Regions from separate parts of the Paenibacillus sp. EC2-1 genome, predicted to be linked through region 4. Evidence: riboswitches for the same ligand, from Rfam matches in the RefSeq annotation. Region 4 holds a riboswitch; each other region holds the start of a gene.
What was found. A riboswitch is a leader RNA that binds a small molecule or an ion and turns the genes downstream of it on or off. The one in region 4 is predicted to bind cobalamin.
Positions count from the first base shown of each region.

Region 1: linked by a shared signal. The riboswitch ahead of ACK8P5_RS06865 (anaerobic ribonucleoside triphosphate reductase) and the one ahead of ACK8P5_RS03450 (ribonucleoside-diphosphate reductase subunit alpha) in region 4 are both predicted to bind cobalamin.
Region 2: linked by a shared signal. The riboswitch ahead of ACK8P5_RS20760 (ABC transporter substrate-binding protein) and the one ahead of ACK8P5_RS03450 (ribonucleoside-diphosphate reductase subunit alpha) in region 4 are both predicted to bind cobalamin.
Region 3: linked by a shared signal. The riboswitch ahead of ACK8P5_RS18495 (S-layer homology domain-containing protein) and the one ahead of ACK8P5_RS03450 (ribonucleoside-diphosphate reductase subunit alpha) in region 4 are both predicted to bind cobalamin.

Region 1 is NZ_CP186006.1:1,462,334-1,468,580, reverse strand. Features, by position in the region: gene cymR (cysteine metabolism transcriptional regulator CymR) at 1-172, opposite strand, end outside; gene mnmA (tRNA 2-thiouridine(34) synthase MnmA) at 465-1,574, shown strand; gene nrdG (anaerobic ribonucleoside-triphosphate reductase activating protein) at 1,665-2,168, opposite strand; gene ACK8P5_RS06865 (anaerobic ribonucleoside triphosphate reductase) at 2,165-4,387, opposite strand; cobalamin riboswitch at 4,547-4,720, opposite strand; gene ACK8P5_RS06860 (PCYCGC motif-containing (lipo)protein) at 4,780-5,325, opposite strand; gene crcB (fluoride efflux transporter CrcB) at 5,379-5,732, opposite strand; gene crcB (fluoride efflux transporter CrcB) at 5,729-6,130, opposite strand; gene ACK8P5_RS06845 (replication-associated recombination protein A) at 6,169-6,247, opposite strand, start outside.
Region 2 is NZ_CP186006.1:4,440,987-4,447,233, forward strand. Features, by position in the region: gene ACK8P5_RS20740 (response regulator) at 1-137, opposite strand, end outside; gene cobS (adenosylcobinamide-GDP ribazoletransferase) at 405-1,214, opposite strand; gene cobU (bifunctional adenosylcobinamide kinase/adenosylcobinamide-phosphate guanylyltransferase) at 1,211-1,783, opposite strand; gene cobT (nicotinate-nucleotide--dimethylbenzimidazole phosphoribosyltransferase) at 1,780-2,850, opposite strand; gene ACK8P5_RS20760 (ABC transporter substrate-binding protein) at 2,923-3,924, opposite strand; cobalamin riboswitch at 4,169-4,379, opposite strand; gene ACK8P5_RS20765 (histidine phosphatase family protein) at 4,463-5,056, opposite strand; gene cbiB (adenosylcobinamide-phosphate synthase CbiB) at 5,047-6,024, opposite strand; gene ACK8P5_RS20775 (adenosylcobinamide amidohydrolase) at 6,021-6,247, opposite strand, start outside.
Region 3 is NZ_CP186006.1:3,927,198-3,933,444, reverse strand. Features, by position in the region: gene ACK8P5_RS18500 (S-layer homology domain-containing protein) at 1-2,433, shown strand, start outside; cobalamin riboswitch at 2,635-2,834, shown strand; gene ACK8P5_RS18495 (S-layer homology domain-containing protein) at 2,976-6,247, shown strand, end outside.
Region 4 is NZ_CP186006.1:720,510-726,756, forward strand. Features, by position in the region: gene ACK8P5_RS03445 (ribonucleotide-diphosphate reductase subunit beta) at 1-866, opposite strand, end outside; gene ACK8P5_RS03450 (ribonucleoside-diphosphate reductase subunit alpha) at 1,960-4,293, opposite strand; cobalamin riboswitch at 4,489-4,720, opposite strand; gene ACK8P5_RS03455 (MTH1187 family thiamine-binding protein) at 5,020-5,325, shown strand; gene ACK8P5_RS03460 (YuzF family protein) at 5,854-6,105, opposite strand.

The sequences.
Region 1 (6,247 bases), 740 kb from region 4:
TACTCTTCACAAGACCTGCATTTCGAAGAGGAGCAATCAATTGCTCTAGGTAGTGCTCAGACAACTGATTCTTCTCAGCAATACTCTTCAGTGAAGTTGGCCCTTCACCAAAACGGGAGGCAAGCTCCATCATAATAGTCAATCCATATCTTCCTTTAGTTGATATCTTCAAAGGGTGACACCTCTCTCGAAATTTTATATATAATATTTCTCATCTGTTTTGTTGGTTTGAGGCGGAAATAAGGGTTATATGTCCGGTACATCAGGGAAAAGTAGCATAATCTCCCTATTCCGATCATTCCCCTCTGTATATGGTACCATAACCAAAGCCCCTATGGGTAATAATACACACCTATTTTTGAAAAATGTTCACCTGGAGTGGACACACGAAGAACGTGTGAAGTAGGTCAGGTTGTGATAAAATACGTCCATGGGCATAAATCAATACGAAAATGGTGATGACGATGTCAAAAGATAAACAAAACACCCGTATCGTTGTCGGCATGTCGGGAGGAGTCGATTCCTCCGTAACAGCACTGCTGCTTAAGCAGCAAGGATATGAAGTGATCGGGATCTTTATGAAGAACTGGGACGACACCGATGAACTTGGTTACTGCACGGCCGAAGCGGACGCTGAAGATGTCCGTCGTGTATGTGAGCAGCTCGATATTCCCTACTATACCGTCAATTTTGAAAAGGAATACTTTGATAAAGTATTTTCCTATTTTCTTGATGAATATAAGGCCGGAAGAACACCAAATCCAGATGTTATGTGCAACCGGGAAATTAAATTCGGTGAATTCTTAAACAAAGCGCTGGATCTTGGAGCAGATTATGTTGCAACAGGACACTATGCTCGCGTTGTCGAAAAAGATGGAAAACTACAGCTTCTTCGTGGCGTGGACAACAATAAGGATCAGACCTATTTCCTGAACGCTCTGAATCAAGATCAGTTGTCTAAGGCTATGTTTCCCATCGGACATCTTCCTAAGCCAGAAGTTCGCCGTCTAGCTGAAGAAGCAGGTCTTTATACAGCCAAGAAAAAAGACAGCACTGGTGTATGCTTCATCGGTGAACGAAACTTTAAAGAATTCCTCGGCCATTATCTTCCCGCTCAAGGAGGAGAGATGGTTGATGTTGTTACAGGCGAAGTTAAAGGTCGTCACGATGGTTTAATGTATTATACCCTGGGACAACGCCAAGGACTCGGCATCGGTGGATCAGGATCTGGTGAGCCTTGGTTTGTCGCTGACAAGGATTTGGATAAGAATGTGCTCTATGTAGTCCAAGGAGATCATCCTAGCTTGTATTCCACTGGCTTGATCGCCTCCGGCATCAATTGGATTGCAGGTGAGGAAGCTATGCCCAAAGATTCCTTTACCTGCTCCGCAAAATTCCGCTATCGTCAGCCAGATCAACAAGTGACGATAACGCCAAGAGAAGACGGTACTGTTCATGTTGCGTTTGACAAGCCTCAAAAAGCCATTACACCTGGACAAGCCGTTGTGTTCTACCAAGGCGAAGAGTGTCTAGGCGGCGGGACCATAGAATACGCTGAGAAAGTACCGTATTAAGCAAAAATTACGGTTTACCGAAGAACCAAAAAGGCATGTCCCTGTAAGATTCATGTGAACCTGAGGGACATGCCTTTTTTGGTTATCGATCTAAGATAAATTCATTTCGACTACTTGCCCTTTATCTACACTTCGCGAGACATCGACTAATCGCTGATTCCGACTTCCTCGGAAAGGTAGGGACGTATCTTTCTCTCGTTCATTAAACTTGCCGTCAACGATGACATCACACATTAAAGCTAAGTTTTTAAGCTTCGGCTGCTTCATTACAGCTTCAAATGTAAAGCCAGTATAAGCCCATATATCTTTATCCGGACAACATTCCTTAAATTCCGATAAAAAGTCCACACATTCTTCTGCAGAGAAGAAAGGATCACCGCCACATAGTGTAATTCCGTCAAGTAGGGGATTAGCGGCAATCTCCTTCAAAATCCGTGACTTCAACTCTGCAGTAAAAGGCTCACCCGCTTCAAAATCCCAAGATTCTTGATTGAAGCACCCAGGGCATGCATGACGACAGCCACTAATAAATAGAACAGCACGCACGCCCTTGCCTTCATTTATACTTTCCGGAATATAGCCACAGATGTTCATTGGTGCTTAACCCGATCTTCAACCTCAGCTTGCTTAGCTGAATTGAAACGTTCCGTATAGTTGCCCGTTAAGTATCCCGTTACCCTGCGTAGACGGTGGAACAGCACCTTATCCTCCCCCACACCACATTCCGGACATGTGGATCCGATAATCCCCTCATAATCACAGACAGGACAACGGTCCAGTGGGTGATTGACCGAGAAGTAACCGATATCTTGCTTAAGTGCGAACTGTACAATGCTTTTGAAAGCCGCTGTATTTTGCCGGGCATTTCCATCCAGTTCCACATATGATATAGCACCTGCATTACATAGCTTGTGAAATGGTGCTTCCCACTCGATCTTTTGAAAAGCCGCTACAGGATAATATACCGGGATATGGAATGAATTTGTATAATATTCCCGGTCGGTTACACCAGGAATCTTGCCATAAGTGCTTCGGTCCATCTTTGTGAATTTTCCGGATAAGCCCTCTGCCGGGGTAGCGAACAGCGTGATGTTCAGATTGTATTTCTCACTCATTTCATCACAATAAGCACGCATACACTTGATCACATCAAGCCCGAGCTCTCTTACCTTCTCATCTTCTCCGTGATGATGTCCTGTCAAAGCTTTCAAGCTTTCAGCAAGTCCGATAAAGCCGAGTGCAAGTGAACCATGTTTCAAGAGATCCTCCACCTTATCATCGGGAGCCAATTTCTCGCCACCTTCCCACACCCCTTCACGCATCATAAAGTCAGAAGCTTTTGCAGGCTGCTTGGCTTGAATCTTATAGCGGTGAATTAATCCTTCAACAGCAATTCCCATATAGTGCTCTAGGCTGTGAAAAAATCCATCCAGATCCGCTTCCTCACGTTTACCTAAGGCTATGCCATGATCAATTCCTAGACGTACCAAGTTAATCGTATTAAAGGATAGATTCCCTTTTCCACTGAGACGATTCCTACCAAACCGATCAGAGATTGTACGTGTCCGGCAGCCCATCGTTGCAATGATGGTATCCGGGTCCTCCGGACGGTAATATGGCAGATTGAAAGTCGCATCCACATTGACAAAGTTCGGGTATAAACGACGACTGGAGCATTCTATTGCTTTTAAAAACAGATCATAATTGGGGTCCCCTTCTGACTGGTTAATGCCTTGCTTGCACTGGAATATATGTTGTGGAAAAATCGGAGTTTCCCCGCGACCAAGTCCCTTCATCGTCGCTTCAAGGAGCGCATGCGACACCAGCCGTCCTTCCGTAGAAGTGCACATTCCATAATTTAATGAAGTGAAAGGAATCTGGCCACCAGCCCGGCTGCTCATCGTATTCAGATTATGAATGAGAGATTCCGCCGCTTGCTTCGTTTCGTTCACAGTCTCCTCGTAGGCGAATGAATAAGTACGCGGGAATTGTTTTTGCAGTGAAATATTATCCATAATGAGTTCTTCATCCAAGAGATCAGACCCTGAATTCAACTCTCCTTCACCGAGATAGTTCAGCCCTTTCCGAAAATGCTTACGAAAGGACTTCCCTACATACGGCGCCAAATCCCAATCGATCTTATTGCCCGACACTCCGCCAAATTGGCTGTTCTGCTGGGACTGAAATATGATTGCAACAAGAGCCATAGCGGTCATAATACTTTGTGGTGAACGCACTGATCCATTTCCAGTATTAAATCCATTTGCGAGCAATCGATCAAACGGAATAAAGATACAGTTCGTTGTTCCTAAAGCATATTGATCCAGGTCATGGACGTACACATATCCGTTTTTTAACGCTTCGTTTAGCTCGGGTGGTAACATGAACGAACTTGCCATCCACTTAGCATATTCCGAACCGATCCGACTCATTTTCCCACTAAAAGATTCCCCGTTCAGATTCGCATTTTCCCGGAGCAAATCCATGTCCTTCACACCGATAACATCATTACTAATCTTGTACAGCTCTCCACGCTTCATACGTTCCAGATCGCGTGCTTCACGGTATTCCTTATACGTTTTAGCTGTACTTTCGTGTCCGATCTTCTTCAAGTACTGAATAACAAGATCTTGTATGTCTTCAACCGATATTTGATTCATGCTGCTTATCTCGTCTTCAACCATCTTACCAATCCGAGATGAGGCATCCTCTTTAGTTATTCCTTCTGCGGCCTCAAATGCTTTGTCTACCGCTCTCATAATTCGTTTAACATCAAAGTCAACCTGTGTTCCATCTCTTTTAATAACTTTCATGATTATTCTCTCCTCCTACTACTAAAGCACAAATAAAAAGAAGCATGCTGCCGCTTAGGTTTACGGTAGACATGCTTCATCCAAGAATCCGGTATATAAATCAAGACAGACCAAGATACCTATTCCTACCTGATACACCCTCCTATCAACCGTAGGCAATACAGTGTTGTCATAATGGCAGGTATCTGGCTTCAGTACATTTGGAAAGAGATGTTCAGGCTCGTACTATTCTTTCGCGAGTACCTGTTACAGTGGCGGGACCGCTCCGGATTCTCACCGGATTCCCTTTTAAGATCGGAACGTATCCGATCACCATTAATCACTATATGTAGTTGTCATATCAAAAGATATAACAATATATAGGTGATTAACTGTAACAATAATCACAGTGCCTAGTTAACTTCTGTCGGCATAGGCGTTGGCGTAGGCTTTGCATAGCCTGTCTTGTACTTCTCATCAATAGCATTCCGGATTTCAGTTAGGCTTTTTCCTTCACTCTTCATTTTGGCAGATTCAACAGCGATCTCAAGACATACGCCGCAACGAGTACCATGATCATCCCACACAATGCTGCCATCTTCTTTAACCTCATCAATAAAGCAATTCAAGTTGCTATCATGCCCAGCGCTTTCTCCACATCCGCAATAACATGGAATCCATGGGAGCACATCTTTCACCTGAGCAGCGAGCGCATAAATTGTCCGGAGTTCGTCACTTTTTCCATTCAAAAAAGTTGGCAGATCTTTAGCAGATGCCGTCATCTCCTGAATATCTCCATTGGCAAGAGTCGTCTGTCCCCCATGCTCATGAGTAGCTTCTGTCCCTGTTTTGGAATTTGCCTCGCCTTTACTTTCCGTTTTACCAGCACCACATCCACTCAGAAGTAGACCAGCAGATAGCATCAGAATCCCAAACTTTTGTTTACGCAAGTTCTTCATCCTCCCCCAAATGAAATAATAAAACAAATAATTTCGTAGAATACTCTCATGCTTTATGTTGTTATCGCAAGTCCCGCCCATGCTCCTGCAAGTCCAAGAATTAACGATATAGAAACATATAATAGGGCTTCTGTGTAACGTTTGTTTCCTGCCAAGGAGACTGCCTCATACCCAAATGTTGAAAAGGTAGTGAAGGCACCGCAGAACCCTATTCCTAAAATGCTATACATCACTTCAGGAATCCGCTCAGCAGAGCCGGCGAGTATCCCAAGAATGAAAGAACCTACCACGTTTACAAACAGGGTGGCCCATGGAAAAGAACCTCCCGCTCTTTTTCCAATCCAGCTGCCAACGCTATAACGAGCAATTGCCCCAAAAACACCGCCTAACCCGATCCATAAGATCATGTCGTCTCACCTTCTCGTGCTGATCCCATCGTTCGTCCCAACCAAACACCAATCAAAGACATGAGTAGTCCACCGATGACACTAAGCATCACATAGAGCACTGCTACGAGCATATGGCCCTGACTAGACAACCTTACAGTATCCACCGTAAAGGTAGAAAACGTTGTGAAAGCTCCTGTAAATCCCGTGCCTATTAGCAACCGAATCTCAGCAGAAATCCGGGTGGAACGTAAGCCATAGGTTAAGAACCAACCCAGAAACAAACACCCCATCAGATTAATAAGTAGGATAGCAGCCGGAAATCCGCTGGCTGGCAGTGGAACTATTTCACTCAGACCATAACGGCATAATGTCCCGGCAAATCCTCCCGCACCTACGAAAAGTAAGTTTTTGTTCATACGAAAATCCCTTCCAATACGATTACATGAATCCTCTGTTAATCATCCTTACGCAAACGCTGATTGTGCGAAATCTTAGCCTCGTTGCCCTGCTCGGTCGCTTGGTAAAATACACGA
Region 2 (6,247 bases), 1.7 Mb from region 4:
AATGCGCCCGAAAGCATAATCTTAATTTCATCTCCATATTGGTCTGCTGTCAATAGCTTCTCCATCTTTTTAAGAGTAAGCCTTTCATCATCTACAACGATCGCCCTTAAGAACATCGCTTCCAGTTCAACCCCCAATTCGTGTCTACTCTCCTTATTCTATTTCATTTACAGACTAGACATCAAAAAAAGTGTATCCATACTACTTAATCATACGCTACTGAATATTTTTTGAATAGGGCAGTCATCGTTTTGCCACTTGAGAGAGACGCTACGCTAAAATGATTCTTTCGTATGTCTCCCAACAGCAAGTAAGCCGCCCAAGGTTTGAACCCTTGAGCGGCCTTTTCACAACAATAATCCCTATTATATTTTTACAATCTAATAAGGGACAATGCTATTAGATCATACATGTTTATACAACAGCACGAGTATGAGCAAACCTATCACTTCAAGGAATTCATTAAGAGCCCCGTATGTGTCGCCCGTTAGCCCGCCTAATGCAAGATGCAGCTTCCGAGCGAGCCATGTTCCAGCAGCCACCACGCCCAGTGGAAGCACAATACATCCAAGAATCGATAGCATCATCGAATGGTTGTCCATTTCGATCATTGGAGCGATTAATGCGAATATGCCTGACAACACTATGGCGATGAACAGTGTTGCCCGCTGCTGACTTTTGTCTATATCTTTAAACTGTCCTGCTAGGCCACCTTTACCACGAGCTAATGGCCACGCTGACATTGCATGAACCATGAACCATCGGCTCCAAATCAAGGGAAGAATAAATAACCCCGAATATTGTGTGCCGCCATTAAATAAGGAGTAGATTAATGAGAGCTTTAACATTAACAGCAGCACGCAGGCAATCACACCCATAGCCCCAACGCGGCTATCTTTCATGATGTCTAGCATCTGCTCACGAGATCGATAGCTAAGGATACCATCTGCCGTATCCATCCAACCATCCAGATGAAGTCCACCTGTGAGCCATACCCATAAGATGAGGGTCAATACTGCAGCAGGCATTGTAGGTAATAAATACGATAGTCCTGCACCCGCACCCCATACAACAAGGCCAATAGCAGCACCTACCAAAGGATAGAACTTCACACTTTGGCGAAAAAGTGCTGGTGTATAATCCAGATTAGCTCTTACTGGAAAGCGTGATAGAAATTGAAAAGCGGCCGCAGCCGCTTGACTCCATCTCGTCATAATCTATACTCCCTACTCTTCAGCTCTATAGGTATACCCGCTGTTACCAAGAATACCTGTGCACTACTTCGAGATATAGCCTGATTCATGTAACCCGCTAAATCACGATACAATCGGCCCAAAGGGTATTCTGGTACAATGCCGCTGCCCACTTCATTCGTTACCAGAATTAATTCACCAGGATACTGCTCTGCTTGGTCTATAAGACGAGCAATCTCGGCTTTCACCTTCGCTTGTACATCCTCCTCACGTTCCAATGAGAGTAGAATATTAGACAGCCACAGGGTGAGACAATCCACCAGAACGGTCGGCGCAGAATCTTCTTCACCTTGGCATTCTTCACGCCAATCACTCAGAAGTTTCACAAGCTGAAAAGGCTCTTCTACATTTCGCCAAGCATAGTTCGCTTGACTTCGTTCAAGCTGATGCAGAGCAATACGTTCCCTCATCTCATCATCAAAAGCTTGGGCGGTAGCCACATACACAGCAGACGGGGACTTCGATATACATAGCTTCTCAGCAAAGCTGCTCTTTCCGCTTCTTGCACCGCCTGTCACGAGTGTGATCATGAATCCTTCTCCTTGGTTTCACCTGAGATTCCCGCACTTTCAAAGGTTGCCATCTCACGAACAATCCGGCATGCTGCATCGACAAGATGAAGACATAATACACCGCCGGTCCCTTCCCCGATTCGAAGATCTAATTCAAGTACGGGCCGAAGATTTAACTCTTCCAGAAGACGCCGATGTCCCTGCTCATGGGAAGCATGAGATACAATCATGTAATCTGCCGCTACTGGGCAGATGGCCTTGGCAAGCAATGCTGCTGCACTCGAGATAAATCCATCAATAATTACAGGGCAGCCATGTACTGCTGCGCCAAGAATAACACCAACCAAACCTCCGATTTCAAGACCGCCTACTTTAGACAGTACATCTACCGGATCATTGGGATCAGGGCTATTCACCTCAAGTGCTCTTTCAACTACGGATATCTTATGTTGCAAACGAGAGTCATCAATGCCGGTTCCTCGGCCTACAGCATCCCGAACTGAAATGTCAGAGAGTGCACAGATTACCGCTGAGCTGGCCGTCGTATTTCCAATTCCCATTTCACCTGTAATAAATAATTGTACTCCGCGCTTAACCGCATCTTCTACAACCTTAACACCGACCATAATGGACTGCATTGCTTCATCGTAAGACATTGCAGGACCCTGTGCCATATTCGCGGTACCGTACCGGATTTTATGCGAAAGAAGATCAGAGTGGGACAGCTCACTATTCACCCCAATATCCACACATACTACTTCTGCACCCGCTTGTCTGGCTAGAACGTTAACCGCTGCACCACCCGCGAGAAAGTTATGAATCATTTGAGGTGTAACTTCCTGTGGAAAAGCACTCACACCCTCATCGCAAACACCATGATCGCCTGCCATGATAATAACTTCTCTTCGGTCAAATGAAGGCTTTATGTTCCCCGTTATACCCGCGAGTTGTATCGCCATTGCCTCCAGTTTGCCTAGGCTGCCAGGTGGGACCGTCAGGTTATTAATATGCAGTTTCGCTAATTCCATGGCGGATTGATCCAGCCCGCGAATTTCTCCGATACGTTCCATGACACTTTGTCTCATACATCATTACTCCTTTATTAATTGCGCTTAGATGTAAGCAAGCATCCATTAGATAGTGTCAGCTTACTTCCTTTACTTCTTCATCAGTTCAGGATAAATCGCATTAGCAATTTCCTTAAGACCTTCCGTTACACGTGGTCCTGGACGACTTACTAGGTTATCATCAAGACCATAAATCGCTTCATTCTTCACAGCTGTAATTTGATCCCAACCACTACGTGCTTTAATGATTTGGTCCAAAGTTTCCTTTGTTTCCTCATTCACAACGTTCTTGGAGAACAAGATGACATCCGGATTATCTTTAATGATCTTCTCTTCACTAATTTCATTCCATCCCACCGTATCCGCAGCGACGTTAACACCGCCTGCTAAGGTGATCAGCTCATCCATAAACTCTCCACTACCTACTGTCCAGCCTTGGGAGAACTCGATATATACTTTTTTCTTCTGCTCAGGTGTAAGTGACTTTACAGCTTCCGTTACTTCTTCACGATCCTGCTTGATTTTGTCCACGACTGTCTTAGCTTGTTCTTGATGATCTGTGATCAGACCAAAAGCTTCAATATTAGCAATAACATCATCTACAGTTTTCGGATCTGTCTTGTAAATCGTAATTCCTAGATCACGCAAATGCTGAGCTGCTTCTGCACTCATAGAGATTCCTGTTACTACGAGATCAGGTGAAGCGGCAATAATAGCTTCTTCGTTCGGATTATATAGACCACCCATTTTCGGTTTCGTTGTAGCCGCTTCTGGATAATCATCGAAATCCGATACACCAATAACTTCTTCGTCGAGTCCGATTGCAAACAACGTTTCAGTCTCCGCAGGCGAGATCGATATAATCTTCTTCGGTGCTTCTTTAAATGTAAGGGACTCTCCAGTAGCATCCTTAACGGTTAAAGGGTACTCCGTCTTGAGCGTCGTTCCTTCATCAGCCGGTGGAGTTACTTGTTCTGTTGGTGTAGGGTCCGTTGCTGGTTTCGGCTCCTCATTACTGCCACAAGCCGCGAGCGCTAGTACCATTATGATCGCTAGTGCGCCTGTAGTCCAATTCTTCCATAACTGTTTCATTGTTATTTCTCTCCCCTATCTTCTTTCGAAGTATGTTTGGTGAGATGCATCTTGTAATTTCAATGAACCCTCATTTTACGAAGTCTATGCAACAAAAAAAACCTGATCTTCTCATAATTAAGAAAGAATCAGGGATTACGTCTTAAGGACTTATAGTCAGTTGATGACCATCTGTTCCACAGGCATAGTACCGAGTCATACCACAGTACTTCCACAAGCCAAACGTAATCCTTTCCTCGAAGGACTGTCGTACGCTTATAAGGCAGGTCTCCTGACTCACAGGTAATCGATATTCTCACCTTCCCATTCTACTTAGGCGCAGAACAGTGGTACATCGAGAATATCCCTGTTTCACAGTGGCGGGACCGTGTCGGAATTTCACCAACTTCCCTTTTAACTAGGAACAGAAGCACTTTACTTGGCTCTAATCCTAGACCTTATAAGTTCATATTCATTTAGATACAAGCCTTACCTCTCAACTCATGATTATAGGTTACATATGAGTAGCTTACAACCCTTTGTAACGGATATTGAAGGCTTAACCACGGCTCCCGATCCATGTCTCATCCACATGTTTGAGTTTTAGAATGAGCTGGCTTCCAGGCTCAGCTGTATAATCCCAGAACGATGAACCCGGTATAGTCATCGCTGCAATCTGCCTAATCACGCCTCCATGTGTGACGATAAGTATCCGATTGTTCTCATTATCATTGCCCATATCATGAGCTAGACTATCTAAAAATTCTGCTATTCGTTTCTGAAAATGCTCCCACGATTCACCTCCCGGCGGTGTCACAGACTGAGGATCATCCAACCAATGCCGATACAGGGGTATATGTTTCAACTGATCGTAGGTGAGACCCTCCCACGCTCCGAAATCCATTTCTCGTAACCGCTTATCGAAGACTACCTGTTCGGTTGAAGACGTATACACCTGTTCTAATGTTTCCCGGCATCGCTTTAAGTCACTACAGAATATTTGACGAAATATCATTCCTTCAAGTTCTTCCCTCAATGGTAAAAGCGCAGTCAGCGATTCTTGAAGCAGTCCGATATCGGTGTGACCTAAATAGCGTTTCTCCTTATTCCACTGTGTGGCACCGTGACGAATACATACCAGTTCTAACTCCATAATGCTCCACCTACTAGCCCAAAGATCATTAAACTTAGTAATAAAAATAGTATTGATGCAGTCAACATCAATCGATTGGTTATCAGAATATCATTCTTATTCATTGGACGTGTATACTCGCCCATGTAAGCTCGAAAAGATACGACACCATGATATACATTCTCGCCCCCAAGACGAATTCCTAAAGCTCCAGCTACAGCTGATTCTGGAAATCCACTGTTGGGACTCGGATGAAGACGTGCGTCATGCCTAATCGTTCGGTACGACCGTCTGTAATCAAGGCGGTGCATCCAGCTACTAACAACGAGCAGTAATGCCGTTATTCGTGCTGGAATGAAGTTGGCGATATCATCTAATCGTGCAGAAGCCCAGCCCAAATGGAGATATTTATCATTCTTGTATCCAACCATAGAATCCAGGGTGTTTACTGCACGATAGGCCATAGCAAGCGGAGCTCCTCCGATCAGTGCGTAAAATAGTGGGGATACGATGGCATCTACAATATTTTCCGCGACCGTCTCAACGGTTCCCCGAACGATTTCAGGTTCATCCAAGTGTGCTGTATCCCGTCCAACAATCATACCGAGTGCTTGCCGTGCGGCAGGTAAATCCCCCTGTTTCAGATGGTTAAATACGCCCATTCCTGCATCCCGCAGTCCTTTCGTAGCAATCGTTGTTGCGATCAACACAACCTCGGCTAAAATGGCAAGCCACGGATGAATGAAATACAAGCCCTTAAGTAGCGCCCAAGTAATAAGCAGCGAACCTCCCACAATCATGACTGGGAACAGGATCCCTGCTTTTTTCAGATGGCCTGGTTTAGTGAAGCGACTACGAATCCACTTCTCCAATCGCTTAATTGCATGCCCCATGCCAATCACGGGATGAGGAATCCATCTTGGATCTCCAATGATGAGATCTAACAGGTATGCCGCACAGAGGATGAATACAATGGTCCATTCCATCATGATCGCCTCACTCCCGGAGCCTTGAAGCTTTCCAGTACGGTTCCATACACGGTGCGTCCAATAGCAGCTCCGAGATCTGTAGCTGTTCCGCAGTATCTATGCTCGGCTGGATAAGCATTCGACTGACTAACTCCTAGCACGATTGAATCTGTCGTTGTCCCTGTCGCAATTAGACCATTCTCTGCATCACGTATGCCGAGATCCGAAAGGGCAGCCGTCTTCG
Region 3 (6,247 bases), 2.3 Mb from region 4:
TTTGTGTTGCCTTATCGTAACTCCAAAGGTGAGCTAGTAAAAGATAAGTTTATCTTTATGGCAGATCGTTGGAATCCTAATAATTTGACGGATTCTAGATATATTTGGTTCCCGCTGCATCTAGATAGTGCAAATCAGCGCATTTCGATGAATTGGGAATCGGAATGGAATTACTCTGAATTTGGCGTGGAAGAAGATGTGAGCGTTACTTCCATTGCAGTGACGAGCGAAGGCAATTCCTCGACAATCACAACAAAAGGCGGCACGCTGCAACTAGGAGCGACAGTTCTACCTGAGAATACAACAAACAAAACGGTAACGTGGTCCGTGTATGAAGCAGACGGAACGACTTTAACAGACAAAGCAATGATTGATGCAAATGGATTACTGACAGCCGCTAAGGACGGAGTAGTTAAAGTCGTAGCAACAGCAACAGATGGTTCCGGAGTAAACGGAAGCAAGGTCATTACGATTAGCGGTCAAAGCGATACGCCAGACCCAGATCCAGTAAAAGTAGAGTCGATTGCCGTAACAAGTACAGTTGATGCAATCACAATAAAAGGCGGCACGCTGCAACTAGGAGCGACGGTTCTACCTGAGAATGCAACAAACAAAACGGTAACGTGGTCCGTGTATGAAGCAGACGGCACAACAGTAACAGATAAAGCAACGATTGATGCAAATGGATTACTTACAGCCGTGAAGGATGGCGAAGTACAAGTCGTAGCAACAGCAGCTGATGGTTCCGGAGTAAACGGAAGCAAGGTCATTACGATTAGCGGTCAAAGCGATACGCCAGACCCAGATCCAGTAAAAGTAGAGTCGATTGCCGTAACAAGTACAGTTGATGCAATCACTGCAAAAGGCGGCACGCTGCAACTAGGAGCGACAGTTCTACCTGAGGATGCAACGAACAAAACGGTAACGTGGTCCGTGTATGAAGCCGATGGCGTGACAGTAACAGACAAAGCAACGATTGATGCAAATGGATTACTGACAGCTGTTAAGTACGGAGTAGTTAAAGTCGCAGCAGCAGCAGCAGATGGCTCTAATGTAAACGGAAGCAAGGTCATTACAATTAGCGGTCAAAGCACAAGCGGTGGCGGTAATGACGGCGGAGGAAATAACAATGGAGGAAACAACGGCGGTGGAAATAACGGTGGAGGCAACAATGGAGAAGGCGGCAACAGTGGTGGCACAACAGTGCCGACAGTCGGAGATCCAGCATTGTATGAATCCAAAGGAAGCGAGCTGACGGTTGATCCTGCTCACAACAAAGTGAAGGCTAAGCTGGATGCTGCAGCGTTTATGCAGAAGGTTCAAGCATTCGAACAAGCAGGGAAAAATGCAGGCTCTGTACTGAGAATTGCGATTTCCGGTTCTTACGATGGTTACGAGGTTGCGATTCCAGCAGAAGCATTAAGCCGTTTGGCAAGAAGCAAGCCTGATGCTGTCATTGAAGTAACTAGTCCACTAGGAAGCTATGCATGGCCGGTTTCTGAACTGGTAGGAAAAGGTCTTGATGCAAACGGACAAATCATTGTACGGGTTGAACAAGCAGACCTGACAGTACAGAAAGGTTTGGAAGAAAAGCTTACAGACAGAGGTATAAAGGCACGAAGTGCAGCTGTAAGTTTTGAAGCAGAGCTGAAAGAAAAGGAAGCGACAACGGAGCTAACACCAACAGGCTATGTAGAGCGCAAGCTGATCGTAAATGGTGTATTGAGCAATCCGAATGAAGTAACGGTAATGACATACGATCCGGCAACGGGAGAGCTTCGATTTGTTCCAGCCGTATTTACGGTAAAGGACGGCAAAACGGTGGCGACGATCCAACATAACAAAAATGGTTTGTATGTGATCGTGGAAGGTAAGAAAACGTTCGCAGATCTACAGGGTCACTGGGCACAACAGGCAGTAGAAGCTCTGGCTTCCAAGCTGATCGTGAAAGGGAAAACAGAGGGAACATTTGATCCAATTGGTCGAGTGACGCGTGCAGAATTTGCGTCCTTGCTCGTGAGAAGTTTTGGTTTGTCGAACAAAGAAGTAGATCAAACATTTTCTGATGTAGCAGCAAGCAAGTGGTATGCAGCAGATGTGAGTACAGCCGTAAAATATGGGTTCGTACAAGGAGTAGGCAACGACAGATTTGCTCCTGAGGCACTCATTACGAGAGAGCAAATGGTCGTGATGATGATGAATGCGATTCAGTTCGTACAAGGAACAGCAGGGGCTGGAGCCAGCCAGCCAACCTTTGCAGATCAGGATCAAATCTCATCCTATGCTCAAGAAGCCATTGCAGCAGCGGTGGATAAGGGACTAATTAAGGGCAAGGCAGCAACAACCTTTGCGCCAAAGGATATGACGACTCGTGCTGAAGCTGTAGTCGTTCTGCAAAATGCATTGCAATATTTGAGCTTTATTAATAAGTAGGTTTCAACAATACGCCTGATCTACATCTAGAATCAGGCGTATTTGCATTGCGAAAAATGTATTCATTATATATAAGGTGGATTATATCTTTAGCGTTGATACGGCGTCCTATTAAACAAATATTCCGATATTTCAATATTTGAAATCTTTTCCTTGGTAAAAAGTGATATATTTATTAGAATGAATAATATAACAATCAAATATGGAACACGCGAAACAGGTGCCAATTGTGAATGGAATCATCCATCTCATAAATTGGTTAAAAGGGAAGTGGGTGAGAATCCCACGCGGTCCCGCCGCTGTATAAGAGGAGTCCTTGCAACGATGCCACTGGGGAACTGGGAAGGCTGCTAGGATGTTGATACTTGAGCCAGAATACCTGCCTGTTTTGTCACACCACAACTCTACGATGGATAGGAAGGTGTTTATTAGTGCTGGCTAAATATAGCTGCGTAATCTATTAGACCTCTTAACGATTCAAGTTGAGAGGTCTTTTTGTGTGCTGTTAAACGAAAGATGAATTGGAAGGATGATGGATTGAGATGAGAAAAAATAAATTAATCGCATGGCTGCTGATCATAAGCATTGTAATGACGATGTTCACGAACGGGATGACGGTATCCTACGCGGATGAGGCTGACACTTCCGTTGCTCCAATAGAAGAGCTTACTACTGTTAACAATGAGCAGATTGAAGAGGTAGATACAGAACCCAAGGAAGATAAAGAACCTCCGACGATTAAGGTAGAAGGAATACAAGATAACCAGACGGTATCATCTAGTGAAATAAGCTTCAAAATTACAGTAACAGATAACGTGTACACGGACATTATTCCAGAAGTCGCAGTGAATGAAGACGTGTTACCAGCGGTTCAGGATCAATATAAGGCTACTCTTCTTGATGGGGAGAATAGCATAACCATAACGGCTATCGATGGCGCAGGGAATGAGACAACGACAAGCTTTACGATTATCAAGAAGATTGACACTGTAACACTCGCAAAAGAACATCTGGATAAAAGTCTTGCTTATACTCTTGATAGAGTAAAAGCTCCGACTCTGGGGACAGGCAACGGTGAGTGGGTTATCATCTCTTTAGCGCGGGCTAATTATCCGGTGCCTAGCGATTATTATAAGATCTATTACGACAATGTCGTTCGAGAATATGAAGCATTAATGTCTAAGAATAATGTATTTAGTACTGAACATTCCAGATTAATTCTGGGGCTTTCTTCAATCGGAAAAGATATAACAAATGTGAACGGGCATGATGTACGAAATCCTCTTGCTGACTACACCTATGTTGCTAATCAAGGCATTAATGGACCCGTTTATGCTCTCCTGGCACTTGACAGCAATCGTTATGAGATTCCAGATATCACCAAAGAGAGTGTGCAATCCACAAGAGAATCTTTTATAAACCTCATCTTGGGTAAAGAGCTTCCTAATGGTGGATGGGCATTCTTTGGGAGCACGATAGATCCGGATATCACGGCAATGACGATGCAAGGACTGACCCCTTATTATCATGAACGTGAGGATGTAAAAGCAGCAGTAGATCGGGCTATTGAGGCGTTATCTAAGGCCCAAATGAAAGATGGAGGTTATGGTTACGGATCATCGCCAAATAGCCAGAGTATTGCTCAGGTTATTATTGCCTTAACCGGTTTGAGGATAGACCCACACACAGATGATCGATTTATTAAGAATGGAAATTCAGCATTAGATGCCTTGCTAACATTTGCTGTACCTGATGGTGGCTTTATGAACACGAAGTTAGGTGCTGTCAACAGCATGGCTACGGATCAGGGGACACTTGCCCTAGTAGCTTACGACAGATTTAAGAATGGTAAGAATCGTCTCTATGACATGACTGATGTTCAATCTGAACAACCAGAACTTCCAGAACAACCCGAGTCTCCTAAAGATATAGTAGTGACATTGCCATCGGGTGATAAACCGGATGTTGTTATACCGAAAGATGAGCTTGATTATATCGTTCCTATAAAGCCAGAAGATAGTAATAAAGAAATTACGATAACGATTCCGGCGGATAAAAACTCAAAGGTAAGTGCTAAACTTCCCTCGAATAGCAGCCTTCCAAAAATAGAGGCTACAAAGGGTAATGTATCCGTCTTGATCCCTGCAGGTACTGCGGTCACAACGGGCGACGCTTCAGCATTGGAGTTATTAACTTCAATCCATAAGACGGATTCTTCTTTAAAAGATCAGATCAAACCAATTATTCCAGAGGAACATAAGCTGGATGAGATTGTTCAGGCATTCACAATGGGTGGTAAGGGTAAGATCGAATTCAGCTCCTTCATTACCTTAACCTTCAAGGGAATGAGCGGGAAAGAGGCTGCCTATATCCAAGACGGATCAGCCCACGCAATTTCGAAGTACTCAGGCGATGAGCAAGGGTTGAGCAGTGGGAAGAAAGAATATGCCTATGATAGCGGAAAAGACTTAATCGTCAAAACGAAACATTTTACAGACTTTGTCGCTTACACAACAAGTGTAATTGAAACGCCAGGTAACGGAGGTGGTACAACACCGAAGCCAACACAATATGTGACCCTGTCTGTAGATAAACATTCGATTAACAAAGGGAACGTTATCTCAGCCGTAACCGTGGAGATTCAGTCTGGTGACACGGCTTGGAGTGTGTTGAAGAGAGAACTGGACAAGCGGAATATAAGTTATTCCTATGACTGGCCCGAGCAATATGGAAGTGTATATGTAAAGTCCATTGCTGGTGATGGAGAATTTGATCACGGAAGCGGTAGTGGCTGGATGTACAGTGTTAACGGTTCATTTCCTAGCTATGGTGCGAGCAGTTACACCTTAAGTGATGGCGATCGTCTTCAGTGGCGCTACACGAAGAACTTAGGAGCAGATTTAGGAGAAGACCCTGGTAAGTGGGAAGGTACCCCAGGAGGATCGACATCGGTTGCTCCAGGTATCGTGGTTGATTCGAATGATAAGACTCCGGTTATCCAAGTTCCGAAGGATATTTCAGCGGACTATACCATAAACATCACACAAGCGCTAAACCAAAAAGATCAGATTACCATTAACATTCCGGACGTTAAACATCGAGTATTCCTGAATTTGGACGAAGTGAAGAATGCAATGCCTACCATTAAGGTGGTTAAGGGAAAAATTTCAGCCATCATTGAGAAGGGCACCCTTTTCAAGTCAGGGGATCGCAAACTCGAGCTCTTTACAGCAATCAATAGTCAAGATACACAATTACGAGAGTTGATTAAAGGCAGTATCAAAGGAAATGATCAGCTTGATCAGATTCACCATGCTTTTGTTATGGGCAATAAGTCAAACCAAGCTTTGTTCGATAAGCCGCTGACATTCATCGTTCAAGGTGGCAAAGGACAGCTTCCAGGCTTTGTTGAGAATAACAAATTCTCAGCAATTGAGATTTATGACACGGAGGAGCAAGGAAAGCAGGCTGTAAATAGCACCGAGAAGAAAGCCTATGCCTTTGTTAAGAATAACGACCTGTATATAAGAGCTAATCATCTGACGACCTTCGTTACCTATACGACTTCGAAGTCAGCAGTAGTTAAGCCTGTGGATTTGAAAGATGTCTATAGCGATGCCAGTACCATTTCGTCATGGGCATACAGTGCGGTAGGCGAGGCAACAGAGCACGGATTTATTCAAGGTAATCAAGGTAAGTTTAAGCCGAAATCTGCAATCACGAGAGCGGAGTTCACCAAGATATTGGTGTCTGTTCTGGGGTTAGATCTAAACACAAGCAAAGGCATTACCTTTAAAGATGTCTCTCTGAATGA
Region 4 (6,247 bases):
TTCAGACGACGGTTCGCAATGTATTTAATGTAATCGGACAGCTCGTTTAGATCGATGCCGCGAACGTTGCTGAGTGTGTAGTGAGCCCAGTTTGTTTCGAGTTCAACAGCACGGTCGATTGTGCGGTACAAGTAGTCCATGTTCTCTTTGGAGTTCAGTTCAGGGAAATCAACAAGAAGCTGCTTGAACACTTCAGCGAAGAAGTAGCAGTGTTGGTTCTCGTCACGCTGAATGTAAGAGATCATCTGGCTTGTCGCCATCATCTTCTGGTCACGTGCCAGGTTGTAGAAGAAGGCGAATGTGCTGTAGAAGAAGATCCCTTCGAGAATCAGGTCAGCAACCATGGATTCGAAGAAAGTCTGTGGTGATGGATTATCACGGAAAGACTGATAAATATCTGCGATGAAACGGTTGCGGTCCAGAAGAACCGGATCATGCTTCCAGTATTCAAAAATCTCTTTCTGTTCTTGCTCCGATACGATTGAAGAGAGAACGTAAGAGTAGGATTGGTTGTGGACAACTTCCTGTTGGCCGATGATTGCCGAGATCGCTTCAAGGGAAGAGTCGGTAAAATAGCGCTTCACATCGCTAACGAACATTGTCTGCATGGAATCAAGCACAGCCAGCAAGGAAATGTTAATTTTGAATGTGCGCTGTTCTTCCGGATCAAGGCGTGGGAACTGCGATGCATCTTTGGACATTGGAATCTCATCAGCGATCCAGTGGTTCAAGAGTAGCACTTTGTATAGTTTGTACATGTGCGGCATACGGATGTCGTTCCAGTTCAGAATACCTGAACATTCACCTTCGATGATACGAGTGGATTGGTTAGGGGCTTCGGTATTAAATATTTTTTGCATTTGCATGCTTAATCTCTCCTTGGAGGCCGGATATCTGGGACGGAAATCCCCTCTACAGCCGCTGTTGTTACCCCTTTGCTTGGGGTCTGGTATTCATAACAAAGGCGGACGTAAACTCTTCCGATGGGATATCCTTAGCCGATGTAGTCTTTAAATGATTTAGTTAGTATATTCAATTGCTGGTTTGCGGATCGCCCGCTTACAGCAGAAGGATGGACGAAGTAACATAAACAACTCACAAGTTATGCACTAACCCACAGCGTATCCCGTAGGGAGAGCGCTCTGAGCAGGTATGAAAGGTATAGAAGCACAGAGTAACTCACAAGTTATGCACTAAAATAGCGCAAATCCCAAAGGGAGGGCGTTCTTAGCAGTTAGTAACTCTAAAGAACGCCCATGTAATTCACAGGTTATGCACTAAACTCACAGCGATTCCCGAAGGGAGAGCGCTCCAAGCAGGTAGTAGAGGTAAAAAAGCGTAAAAGTAACTCACAAGTTACGCACAAACTTGGAGCAAATCCCAAAGGGAGAGCGTTCCTAGCAGTTAGCAACACTAAAGAACGCCGATGTAACTCACAAGTTACGCACAAATGTGGAGCAAATCCCGAAGGGAGAGCGTTCCTAGCAGTTAGTAACTCCAAAGAACGCCGATGTAACTCACAAGTTACGCACAAACGTGGAGCAAATCCCGAAGGGAGAGCATTCTTAGCAGTTAGTAACTCCAAAGAACGCCGATGTAACTCACAAGTTACGCACAAACGTGGAGCAAATCCCAAAGGGAGAGCGTTCTTAGCAGTTAGTAACTCCAAAGAACGCCGATGTAACTCACAAGTTACGCACAAACGTGGAGCAAATCCCGAAGGGAGAGCGTTCTTAGCAGTAAGTAACACTAAAGAACGCCCGTGTAACTCATTATCTTCGCTCTAAAGTAGAGCGTTCCCGAAGGGAGTAAGCGCTCCTTACACCAGCAAGCCGTACCTCAACCCAAATCACTCCTTAATCGAAGCTCTATTTCCGGGTGTCCAGAGGGCAGAGCCCTTGGGGCCCTCCCTTGGAAGGGAGGGTTTGGGTGGGATCGAAAAAGGGTTTATTAAAGCTTTTAACTAGCACATGACTCACATTCTTCAATCGTAAGCGCACGGCTACGTACATAGTAAGTCGATTTCAAGCCGGCTTTCCAAGCATGAAGGTGAAGTTCCAGGAACTCAGAAGCCTTGATGTCCGGACGAACGTACAGGTTGAAGCTTTGCGCTTGGTCAACGTGACGCTGACGAGCGGCTGCCATTTTGATGGACCAGTTCTGATCGATCAAGAAGGCTGTTTTGTAATACCAGATCGTCTTCTCGGACAGGTCCGGAGCTGGGTTAGCAATCTTGTAAGTTGTTTTCTCTTCATAAGAAAGAAGTTCGTACAGTGGATCAATACTTGCCGTAGAGCCAGCGATGATGGAAGTCGATCCGTTTGGTGCGATCGCGAAGAGCCATGCGTTACGAACACCATTTTGCTGCACTTCTTGCTGCAGTTCACGCCACTGTTCTGTTGTTACATATTTGCCTTCATGCTCACCATCGGTGTAACCACGGAACGTGAAGTATTCACCGCTCTCCCAGTCAGAACCTTTGAATTTCGGATAATGACCTTTTTCTTTGGCCAGTTCCATACTGGATTTAACGAGCAGATAGTTGATTTTTTCATACAGACTATCGTTATAGGCAACCGCCTCATCGGATTCCCAGCGAATACCCTCAAGAGCCAGCAAGTGATGCAGACCGAAGGTTCCGAGACCGACTGCGCGGTATTGGCTGTTCGTGTATTGTGCTTGCAGTACTTCGATATTATTGATGTCGATAACATTGTCGAGCATACGCACCTGAATGGGTACGAGACGTTCGAGCACACCCGCTGGAACTGCACGAGCCAAGTGAATGGAGTTCAGGTTGCAGACAACAAAATCACCAGGAACTTTGGAGATGACAATGCGAGTCTGTCCATCCTTGGTTACAAGCTCTTCTTGTTCCACAACGGTAGCCGATTGGTTCTGCATAATTTCAGTACACAGGTTAGATGAGTAAACCATACCGTGTGCGGAGTTCGGGTTAGCGCGGTTAACCGTGTCACGATAGAACATGTACGGTGTACCGGTTTCTAGCTGGGATTTCATAATACGTTTCATGATGTCGATGGCTTGAACCGTAATACGGGAAAGCTGTGGATTCGCTACAGCCTCTGCATATTTTTCACGGAATTTGCCTTCGCCAAGTTTCTCGTCATAGAAGTCTTCCAGACCGAGCGGACGACCGTTCTCGTCTTTCCAACCCATTACTTTCTTCACTTCGTGCGGGCAGAAGAGACTCCACTCATCACGAGCTTCAACAGCTTCCATGAACATATCAGGTAGACATACGCCGTGGAACACGTCATGTGCTCTCATACGCTCGTCACCATTGTTCAGCTTCAGATCCAGGAAGGCAAGGATGTCTTTATGGAATACATCCAGGTAAACGGCAATTGCACCTTTACGTGTACCAAGCTGGTCTACGCTAACAGCGGTGTTGTTCAGCTGACGAATCCAAGGGATAACGCCGGAGCTTGTGTTCTTATGTCCACGAATGTCTGAACCACGGGCACGAACCTTTCCAAGGTAAACGCCGATGCCGCCACCCATTTTGCTGAGACGAGCTACGTCCGTATTGGAATCAAAGATGCCTTCAAGTGAGTCATCCACAGTATCGATGAAGCAGCTGGACAGCTGGCCTGCTACCTTCTTGCCGGCGTTGGACATGGTTGGCGTTGCTGCGGTCATATAGATATTACTCATTGCCCAGTATGCTTCTTTAACAAGGTCCATACGTTTCTCAGCAGGCTCTTTGTGCATGAGGTACATGGCAATAATCATATAACGCTCTTGCGGAAGCTCCATCACACGACCATCAAAATCAGTAGCAAGATAACGCTCAGCTAGTGTCAACAGTCCGATATAGTCAAACAGCAGGTCACGGGTATAATCAATCGTTTCTGCGAGTTCTTCAATTTGTGCTTTGGTATAGCATTCCAGAAGCTCTTCACGGTAGATACCTTTTTGCACCAGCTCAGTAATGAGAGGATATAGGTTACCGTATGGCTCGTCCGGATAAGCTTTGTAACGACGATGGTTAGCCGCTTTTTTATATAAGGATGTCAAAAGCGAACGAGCCGCTGCGAACTTCCAGTTCGGTTCTTCTTTAGTAACAAGCTCGAGTGCCGACATGGTGAACGCATTGCTGATCTCCTCACCAGTTACTTGTTCGCCACGGAGTTTAGAATTCACACCGCGAAGCAGTTGCTCCTTATTCAGCATGTCTAGTTCATTCAAAATCCGATCGGCATAAACAGAGAGGCGATTTGGATCAAAAGCTAATTGACGGTTGTTCGGTTTAACTACGATTTGGGGCATGGGTAAATCCTCGCTTTCTTAGGGGGAAATGGGAAAAAGAACATTAAAAAAACATTTTCCAAACCTTAGGAAGGTTGAAAATGTTCGTATGCGCTGTGGGTGAAGTGTGCATAGTAGCTTGAGCCGCCGTTTTAGGGCTCGCTGATATGTACAGACGCAGTAAGAGAACACTTTCCTAATTTCCCGTAGGATAGGTGTTGTACTTGCATACAGGCAGGTCTCCTGACTTGGGGTATAGAGTTCGGCGCCTTCCCAAAGGTCTAGCGTTGTAGCCTTCAGTGACTTAAAGCCGAAGTCATCTCAGAAACGCAAAAAATGCGATCTAAAACCCTTTACAGTGGCGGGACCGTGATGGATTTGCACCATGCTTCCCTATTAAGTGTGACAACTCTATGAAGTGTCAAACACCTGCATACACTATATTTGGTTGATGTTTATTAAATTTAACCCAATATATTGTGTTTGTAAACTCTTTTCTTAAAAATAGACGCAAGGTGAATTATAGCAAATGAGGAGGGAAATCGCCAATCTGCAATCCGCCAAAAGAGGGTGAGATTTCGCACATTTTGACGAATTACGACCTTTTCTAAGGAGATACACGCTTTATGAGTCATTGCGTTTGAGAGCATTATTTGAACGGGAATCGGTTCAAATGAGAATTTGAAATGATGTCCTAGACTGGTACAATAATGTTATGTAAAAGCCTATATTAGGAGGTTATCGTCCATGGCCATTGCTGAAGTAACTATCATTCCGATTGGAACGGCTACAACAAGCCTAAGTATGTATGTTGCAGAGATGCAGAGGGTGTTGCAGAAGCAGGAGAGAATCTCATATGAATTGACGTCAATGAGTACGATTATCGAAGGTGAATTGAGCGATGTATGGCAGGCTATTGCCGCGCTTCATGAAGCACCTTTCTTATCCGGTGCCAAGCGTGTATCCACATCTGTCAAAATCGACGATCGCCGGGATCAAGCTTCATCAAGCAAACAAAAGCTACAATCTGTTCAAGACAAGCTGGGTGGTTAACAAGGAGAGGACATGCTTTCAACTCCTTTCGGTAACCTAGCTATAAAGGGATAATTAGCGCAGCTCTCTGATATGGGGGCTGCGCTATTTTGTTATTGTTGAATTGACATAATTTACGGTACATTCACTCCTTGCTACTTTTAAAAACCTCATACTGGAGGATATAACCTTATGGTATTTTATGTGTTTATATATTAAGCCTATTAAAAATACCATCGCCATGAATTACTGTAATACTGGTGGGTGGTACGTAATATACACATATTAAGTCTAAAAGTGGCAGGGAGCTGAGTATCATTTCTATCGAATTAGCAACCATTACAGCAGTATTTATTATTGTGATATCTAGTACCTACCCGTTCTTATACTGGAGAAAAACAGGGAGTAATCGGTATCTTAGCGTAGGGTATAAACTCGTTTTTCTCCTACTATTTATGTTGTTATCTGCGTTGCTACTTCATTCAATAGTCTGAATAAATAGAATGAAATACCAAAAAGAGCTGCTGGTCTGCAGCTCTTTTATATTTATTATTCAGGCATAATCCATACAATCTCAGCGATACGAACGAAGAATTTTCTACCTCTAGTTTCGATAATGACATGATCTGGTTTTACGCCAGCAACGCATCCTTCCACGCTTCCGCGTGTCGTTTCAATAACAACACGTTTTCCCATAACCGATTGTAATGTTTCTACAACACATGGATCGACAGGATATACAACAAGTGGTTGCGTCATTTGAGGTGCTTGGTGATGGTGGTGCATTGGGTGTTGATGCATTTGATAATGATTCAATGATTTCACTCCCATATTTAAGTTATACCCTAAGGTATGCTTCTGCCTAAAAAGTGTGATGGGCGGGATTGTAATCAGTACTAATCTTATTTTCAAGTTAATATGCTAATGAACAAGCTATTCTTTG